DNA from 2 places in the Pseudomonas sp. 32A genome. Region 2 is predicted to be linked to the other one. Evidence: predicted binding sites of a transcription regulator. Region 2 holds the regulator's gene; the other holds the start of a gene.
What was found. The regulator sigma-54, encoded in region 2, starts transcription at its own class of promoters, with help from an activator protein. The targets are predictions, from matches to a motif close to ANTGGCATNNANNTTGCTNT.
Positions count from the first base shown of each region.

Region 1: glnK (P-II family nitrogen regulator) is a predicted target of sigma-54. The motif match lies at 2,317-2,336, and genes of this name have one in related genera.

Region 1 is NZ_JBQYLY010000001.1:3,116,603-3,120,884, reverse strand. It holds gene ACUN0G_RS14115 (secondary thiamine-phosphate synthase enzyme YjbQ) at 1-189, opposite strand, end outside; gene ACUN0G_RS14110 (ammonium transporter) at 399-1,736, opposite strand; gene glnK (P-II family nitrogen regulator) at 1,771-2,109, opposite strand; gene ACUN0G_RS14100 (accessory factor UbiK family protein) at 2,531-2,791, shown strand; gene cfa (cyclopropane fatty acyl phospholipid synthase) at 2,844-3,956, opposite strand; gene ACUN0G_RS14090 (LysR family transcriptional regulator) at 4,191-4,282, shown strand, end outside.
Region 2 is NZ_JBQYLY010000001.1:3,948,237-3,952,518, reverse strand. It holds gene lptB (LPS export ABC transporter ATP-binding protein) at 1-588, shown strand, start outside; gene ACUN0G_RS18115 (RNA polymerase factor sigma-54) at 773-2,266, shown strand; gene hpf (ribosome hibernation-promoting factor, HPF/YfiA family) at 2,342-2,647, shown strand; gene ptsN (PTS IIA-like nitrogen regulatory protein PtsN) at 2,660-3,124, shown strand; gene rapZ (RNase adapter RapZ) at 3,127-3,984, shown strand; gene ACUN0G_RS18095 (HPr family phosphocarrier protein) at 4,001-4,273, shown strand.

The DNA.
Region 1 (4,282 bases), 830 kb from region 2:
GAAGTCACGGCGAACCGCCGGATCGGCATTCTCGTTGACCGTCAACGAGGCCGAGGTGTGCTGCAGCCACAAATGCAACAGTCCCACCCGACAGGCCTTCACTTCAGGCAAGCCGGCGAGCAACTCGTCCGTCACCAGATGAAAGCCCCGGGGCTTGGCCCGCAGGGTTATCAGGGTCTGTTGCCACATACAGTTCTCCGCCTATCGGCGCGCATTCTAGCGCGCTCAGGGAAAAAACAAAGTGCCGAATACGCCTACATGCCTGTAAGACATTCGCACACCGAAAAGTGCGGTGTGGATACCATCACAAAGTCGCGAAAAAACCCATACACCTTTAGCCACAGACAAACCCCGGGCAAAAAAATGCCCGGCAAGCCGGGCATCTTTTTTTCGCGTACTTACAAGTTGTAGCCGCGTTCGTTGTGTTGCGCCAGATCGAGGCCAACCGCCTCTTCTTCTTCGGTCACCCGCAGGCCCATCACCACGTCCAGCACCTTGAGGATGATGAACGTCACGATGGCGGTGTAGATGACGGTGAAGCCGACACCCTTGGCCTGAATCCAGACCTGCGCCGCCACGTCAGTCACAGTGCCGAAGCCGCCCAGTGCAGGGGCTGCGAACACACCCGTGAGGATCGCTCCCACGATACCGCCGATACCGTGAACGCCGAACGCGTCCAGGGAGTCGTCGTAGCCCAGCTTGCGCTTGAGGCTGGTAGCGCAGAAGAAGCAGATCACACCGGCAACCAGGCCGATCACCAGGGCGCCCATCGGGCCCACGGTGCCGGCGGCTGGAGTGATTGCCACCAGGCCAGCGACCACACCCGAGGCGATGCCCAGAGCGCTTGGCTTACCGTGAGTGACCCACTCGGCGAACATCCAGCCCAGCGCAGCAGCCGCGGTAGCGATCTGGGTAACCAGCATCGCCATGCCGGCAGTACCGTTGGCCGCAGCAGCGGAGCCTGCGTTGAAGCCGAACCAGCCAACCCACAGCATGGCCGCGCCCACCAGGGTGTAACCGAGGTTGTGCGGTGCCATTGGGGTAGTCGGGAAGCCTTTACGCTTGCCGAGCACGATGCACGCCACCAGGCCAGCCACACCGGCGTTGATGTGCACCACGGTGCCGCCTGCGAAGTCCAGCACGCCCCAGTCGCCCAGCAACGAACCCGGACCGCCCCACACCATGTGGGCAATCGGTGCGTAGACCAGGGTGAACCAGACGCCCATGAAGATCAGCATCGCGGAGAACTTCATACGCTCAGCGAACGCACCGACGATCAGCGCCGGGGTGATGATCGCGAAGGTCATCTGGAAGGTCACAAACACGGCTTCAGGGAACAACGCCGCCGGGCCGGTGATGCTGGCCGGGGTCACACCCGAGAGGAACAGTTTGGACAAGCCACCCACAAACGAGTTGAAGTTGACGACGCCTGCTTCCATCCCGGTGGTGTCGAACGCCATGCTGTAGCCGTAGACGAACCACAGGATGGTGATCAAGCCGGTGATGGCGAAGCACTGCATCATCACGGAAAGAATGTTTTTGGAGCGAACCATGCCGCCGTAGAACAGCGCCAGGCCTGGAATGGTCATGAACAGCACCAACGCAGTGGATGTGAGCATCCAAGCGGTGTCGCCGGAGTTGAGGACTGGAGCAGCCACTTCGTCTGCCGCCATGGCCAGGCTTGGCATTACGATGGACAACAGGGCTCCGAGCCCTGCGAATTTACGCAGAGTCATATTGTTTTCTCCTGGGGCGTTGGGGTTTGGCGGCTTAGATTGCGTCGGTATCGGTTTCGCCGGTACGGATGCGAATAGCCTGTTCCAGATTGACCACGAAGATCTTGCCGTCACCGATCTTGCCGGTGTTGGCGGCCTTGGTTATCGCCTCGATAACCCGGTCAAGATCCTTGTCGTCAATGGCGACATCAATCTTCACCTTTGGCAGGAAATCGACCACGTATTCCGCGCCGCGATACAGCTCGGTGTGACCCTTCTGCCGACCGAAGCCTTTGACCTCAGTAACGGTAATGCCCTGCACGCCGATCTCGGACAGTGACTCGCGTACATCGTCCAACTTGAACGGCTTGATGATGGCAGTGACTAGCTTCATGAAAACTCTCTCCCGAATTGGTGGACTTGCCCCAGGAAAACAAACCCGTCTCAAGTCTAAGCGCAGTGCCTGGCTTTGTAACGCTTCGTCGCCTTGGCATTTTCCATTGCGACGCTCGCTAACCACTGGTGACGAAACATGTACCGCTGGTCCGTCGGCGCACTGCATCGTCACAGCGACTGCATCAGTGCATGGGTCATGATCGTCTAAGCAGAAAGCTTGCCAGCTCCGTAAAAATCACTGAAATCAGTCCTTTGTTCGCTTGTGCCCACCTCCCGGGCGCCGTTGCTGCGAAGATACGCACGAAAACGGTGCGTGACCGCCCGGCCGCATGCGCGAAAAGCGTGCGCCTGTGCCTGCGAAAAGACTATAGACGCTGCGTGATACACTGCCGGCCAACAGATTTTCCGGACGATTTCCCATGCTCGCGCCCAAAGACCTCCTCGACGCCCTGAGCGGCCACGCCTCCCGCCTGTTCAGCAGCGACACGCCGCTGCCACGCAATGAAATTGAAAGCCAGTTCAAGGCGCTGCTGCAAAGCGGTTTCAGCAAGCTGGACCTGGTAAGCCGGGAAGAGTTTGATAGCCAGATGGTGGTGTTGGCGCGCACTCGGGCGCGGTTGGAAAGCCTTGAGGCCAAGGTGGCGGAGCTGGAAGCGCGATTGACGCCGGCCGCCGAATAAACCGGCCCAACCGGGGCAGGTTTCGCCTGTCCCCGTTAAACCGTTGTAACCCTCAGCTCACCCGCTGATACCCGCCGACAACGCCCTTCTTCGACAATACCCACTGCCACAACTGGATATCCCGCGCGCGAAACGCCCCTGCACACGACAGCAGGTAATAGCGCCACATCCGGTAGAAACGCCGCCCGAAGGTTTCGGCGAAGTCCGGCCACGCCAATTCGAAGTTTTCGCACCAGGCCATCAGCGTCTTGTCGTAGTCGGCGCCAAAGTTGTGCAAATCCTCGGCAACAAACAACCCGTCCATGGCGTCGCCAATCTGCCCGATCGAGGGCAAATCCCCGTTGGGAAAGATGTATTTGTCGATCCACGGGTCCGGCGTGCTGTTGCGTTGGTTCTTGCCAATGGTGTGTAGCAGGAACAGGCCGTCGTCCTTCAGGCAGCGGTTGGCCACCTCCATATACGCCCGATGGTTCTTGCGGCCCACATGCTCAAACATGCCGACGCTGGCGATATGGTCGAATTGCTCGTCGATATCCCGATAGTCCTGCAGACGAAACTCGATCGGCAGATGTGCATACTTGGCGCGACCCCACTCCGCCTGCTCTTTGGAGATGGTCACACCCACGCACTCGACACCATAGTGCTCGGCCGCATGGCTCATGAAACTGCCCCAGCCACAGCCGATATCCAGCACGCGCATGCCCGGCTTGAGACCGAGCTTTTTACAGATCAGGTCCAGCTTGGCGAACTGCGCCTGCTCCAGGGTGGTGGCATCTTTCCAGTAGCCACAGGTGTACGTCATACGCGAGTCGAGCATGCGCGCGTAGAAGTCATTGCCGAGGTCGTAGTGCGCCTCGCCGACTTGCCAGGCGCGCTTCTTGTTTTGCAGGTTCAGCCAGCGGGAGCTGAACGCGTGAAACAACAAGGTGGCCGGGTTGGCCTGGTCGATCACCCCGGACCGCATGAGGCGGTAGAAAAACTCATCCAGCGCCTCGGCGTCCCAACCGCCATCCATGTAGTCCTCGCCAAGGCCAAGGTTGCCTTTGGCCAGGGCCAGGTCGAACGTAGCACTGTGGTGCAGTTGCATATCCGCAGCCGACGGCCCGTTTACCTCAATCTGCGCCTGCGCCAGCAACTCCTTAACGAAGCGCGCTCCCTGAGACATCTCATCAGAACCGGAAAAAGAATGACGCGTTTTGTTAAGCACAATTGCTCTCCAGAAATAGCGTTGCCTTTGATTCATACACTGCGAGAAATCTGGCCATGGAAGCGTCTGGCATGGCCCTCAAGGCATCACCGGGAACGCTGGCTGGGAACAGATGTAACAAATCTTATCCAGCCATTTTTTAAAGATATAATGAATTAATCTTATGAAAACCATGCGAAATTGGAATGCAAAATGGACATCAGGGCGCTTCGTTATTTCGTAGAAGTCGTGGACCAGCAGAGCTTTACCAAAGCCGCCGTGAAGCTGCACTTGACCCAGCCAAC
Region 2 (4,282 bases):
TACATGATCGTCGGCCTGGTACAGGCCGATCAAGGCCGCGTCCTGATCGACGACCTGGACGTGAGCCACCAGCCTATGCACGGTCGTGCGCAGGCAGGTATCGGCTATCTTCCCCAGGAAGCATCGATCTTCCGCAAGCTGTCGGTGTCCGACAACATCATGGCCATCCTCGAGACCCGCAAGGAACTCGACCGCGCCGGGCGCAAGAAAGAGCTGGAAAGCCTGCTGCAGGAATTCCACATCAACCACATTCGCGACAACCTCGGCATGAGCCTTTCCGGCGGCGAGCGTCGTCGTGTGGAAATCGCCCGCGCCCTGGCCACTGCGCCGAAGTTCATCCTGCTGGACGAACCCTTCGCCGGTGTCGACCCGATCTCGGTCGGTGACATCAAGCAGATCATCCATCACCTCAAGGCCAAGGGCATCGGTGTATTGATCACCGACCACAACGTCCGCGAGACCCTCGATATCTGCGAAACCGCCTATATCGTGAACGATGGACAGCTGATTGCCGAAGGTGACTCCGCCACTATCCTGGCCAACGAACTGGTTAAGGAAGTGTATCTGGGTCACGAGTTCCGCCTGTAAACACGGTGGTATCAGGCCATTCGCCATGGAGCGCGGTAGTCAATAAAAACCTCAGTATTTTTATTGTTACCGCGCTCTAGGCAAAGCCCCCGATATCAGGCATATAATTTGCTTATGTTTGGCGCTCACGCGCCCTGTCGTGGATGGCGCATTGCGCCGGCGAATAAGGTGTTAAGCCCCTGCCATGAAACCATCGCTAGTCCTGAGAATGGGCCAGCAGCTGACGATGACACCGCAGCTGCAACAGGCCATCCGCCTGCTCCAATTGTCGACCCTGGACCTGCAACAGGAAATCCAGGAGGCCCTGGAGTCCAATCCGATGCTCGAACGCCAGGAAGAAGGCGACGACTTCGATAATGCAGACCCGCTGGCCGACAACATCGAGCAAAAGCCCAACCCCGACGTACAGGAACCCTCCTACCAGGAAACCGCCCCTACGGTGGATAACCTTGAGGAAGGCGAATGGAACGAACGCATTCCCAACGAGCTTCCCGTGGACACCGCCTGGGAAGACGTCTACCAGACCAGCGCCAGCAGCCTGCCGAGCAATGATGATGACGAGTGGGATTTCACCACCCGCACGTCCGCCGGCGAGAGCCTGCAGAGCCATTTGCTCTGGCAACTGAACCTGGCCCCGATGTCCGACACCGATCGCCTGATCGCCGTGACCCTGATCGATTGCATCAACAACCAGGGCTACCTGGACGAGACCCTTGAGGAGATCCTTGAGGCCTTCGATCCGGAACTGGACATCGAACTGGACGAAATCGAAGCCGTCCTGCACCGCATCCAGCAATTCGAGCCCGCCGGCATCGGCGCACGCACCCTCAGCGAGTGCCTGTTGCTGCAACTGCGCCAATTGCCGGCCAAGACTCCTTGGCTCGCCGAAGCTCAGCGCCTGGTTACCGACTACATCGACCTGCTGGGCAGCCGCGACTACAGCCAGCTGATGCGCCGCATGAAGCTCAAGGAAGATGACCTGCGCCAGATCATCGAGCTGGTGCAGAGCCTCAACCCACGCCCGGGCTCGCAGATCGAGTCCAGCGAAGCCGAATACGTCGTGCCCGACGTCATCGTGCGCAAGGACAATGAGCGGTGGCTGGTGGAGCTGAACCAGGAATCGGTGCCACGCCTGCGGGTCAATCCGCAATACGCAGGTTTTGTGCGCCGCGCCGACACCAGCGCCGATAACACCTTCATGCGTAACCAACTGCAGGAAGCCCGCTGGTTCATCAAGAGCCTGCAAAGCCGCAACGAAACCCTGATGAAAGTCGCCACCCAGATCGTCGAGCACCAGCGCGGCTTCCTGGAATACGGCGACGAAGCGATGAAGCCGCTGGTACTGCACGACATCGCCGAAGCGGTGGGCATGCACGAATCAACGATTTCCCGGGTGACCACGCAAAAATTCATGCATACCCCACGGGGTATATATGAGCTGAAATACTTTTTCTCCAGCCACGTCAGCACCTCCGAAGGCGGCGAATGCTCGTCCACGGCGATCCGCGCGATCATCAAAAAACTGGTTGCCGCGGAAAATCAGAAAAAGCCGTTGAGTGACAGCAAGATCGCTGGTTTACTGGAGGCACAAGGCATTCAGGTCGCCCGTCGAACCGTCGCCAAGTACCGCGAGTCCCTTGGGATCGCGCCTTCCAGCGAGCGTAAGCGTTTGATGTGACGGGCGGGCCATAGCGTTCCAGTGGCGGGTATTCCTACCCGCCGCTTTATGCACTGGCAACGAAGGAGAAGCTGTATGCAAGTCAACATCAGTGGACACCATGTAGAAGTCACCCCTCCATTGCGCGAATACGTCGAGCTGAAGCTGAAGAAGCTTGAGGGCCATTTCGACAAGATCACCAACGTGCAGGTCATCATGAAGGTCGACAAGCTTCAGCAGAAAATCGAAGCGACACTTCAGATACCTGGTGGCGAAGTGGTCGCCAATGCCGAACATGAAGACATGTATGCATCAATCGACTTGCTCACAGACAAGCTTGACCGCCAACTTAAAAAGCATAAGGAAAAGCAGCAGAGCCTTCTTCAAGGCACTGGCCGCTAACACTCCCCACCCATGATCCGACTTGAAACCATCCTGACCCCCGGCCGTTCCCTCGTGAACGTGCCGGGCGGCAGTAAAAAGCGCGCCCTCGAACAAATTGCCAACCTGATCGGCCGCGAAGTGCCCGAAATGGATACGCAAGCTGTGTACGAGGCCCTGATTGCCCGTGAAAAGCTCGGCTCGACCGGCTTTGGCAACGGCATCGCCATTCCTCACTGCCGCCTGCAAGGCTGTGAGTCTCCAGTCAGCGCCCTGCTGCACCTGGACGCCCCTATCGATTTCGACGCCATCGACGGCGCCCCGGTTGACCTGCTGTTTGTACTGCTGGTCCCCCAAGCCGCCACCGATGCGCACCTGGAACTGCTTCGGCAGATCGCCAGCATGCTCGACCGCAAAGAAGTTCGCGACAAACTGCGCAGCGCCCCCAGCAATGAGGCGCTGTACCAGGTCGTCCTGGATGAACAAAACGGGCAGTAATCATGCGTTTGATCATCGTCAGCGGCCGTTCCGGCTCAGGTAAAAGCACCGCTCTCAATGTTCTTGAGGACAACGGCTTCTATTGCATCGACAACCTGCCCGCTGGCCTGCTGCCTGAACTGGCGGAACGCGCACTGATTCATACCGAGTTGGCTCAACCGCTGGTCGCCGTTTCGATCGACGCCCGCAACCTGCCCAGCCACCTCACCCGCTTCCCGGAACTGCTCGAAGAAGTACGGGCCAAGCACATCCATTGCGATGTGCTGTACCTGGACGCCGATGAAGAGACGCTGCTCAAGCGCTTCTCCGAAACCCGTCGCCGCCACCCGCTGAGCAGCCCGCATCGTTCCCTGGCCGAAGCCATCGAGGACGAGACCAAACTGCTGGGGCCGATCATTGACCTGGCCGACCTCAAGATCAACACCACCAACCTGAACCTGTATCAACTGCGGGATGCGATCAAGCTGCGCCTGCTGAATCAGCCGGAGCCGGGCACCGCTTTTCTGGTGGAGTCGTTTGGCTTCAAGCGCGGCATGCCGGTGGATGCCGACCTGGTGTTTGATGTGCGCTGCCTGCCCAACCCGTACTGGAAGCCGGAACTGCGCGATCAGTCGGGGCTGGACAAACCTGTGGCCGATTACCTGGCGGCGCAGCCGGATGTTGAGGAAATGTTCCAGGACATCTCCAGCTACCTGCTCAAGTGGCTGCCGCGTTTTGCGGCCAGCAATCGGGCTTACGTCACCATCGCCATTGGCTGCACCGGCGGCCACCACCGTTCCGTCTACCTGACCGAACGCCTGGGCCAGGTGCTGCAACAAACCCTCAAGAACGTCCAGGTTCGCCACCGCGACCTCAGCTGAAAGGAACACCTCCGCGATGCCCGCTCTGGAAATTGAAATCATCAACAAGCTGGGCCTGCACGCCCGGGCCTCGGCCAAGTTCGTCGGCGTCGCCGGGCAGTTCCCTTGCCAGATTCGCGCCGGGCGCACTCCCGAAACCATGGTCGACGGCAAAAGCATCATGGCCATGATGATGCTCGCTGCGGGCAAGGGCACGAAGATTCATCTGAAGACCGAAGGCGAGCAAGAGCAGGAAGCGATGGATGCGCTGGTGAAGTTGATCAATAACTACTTCGACGAAGGCGAGTAAACCCGCCTT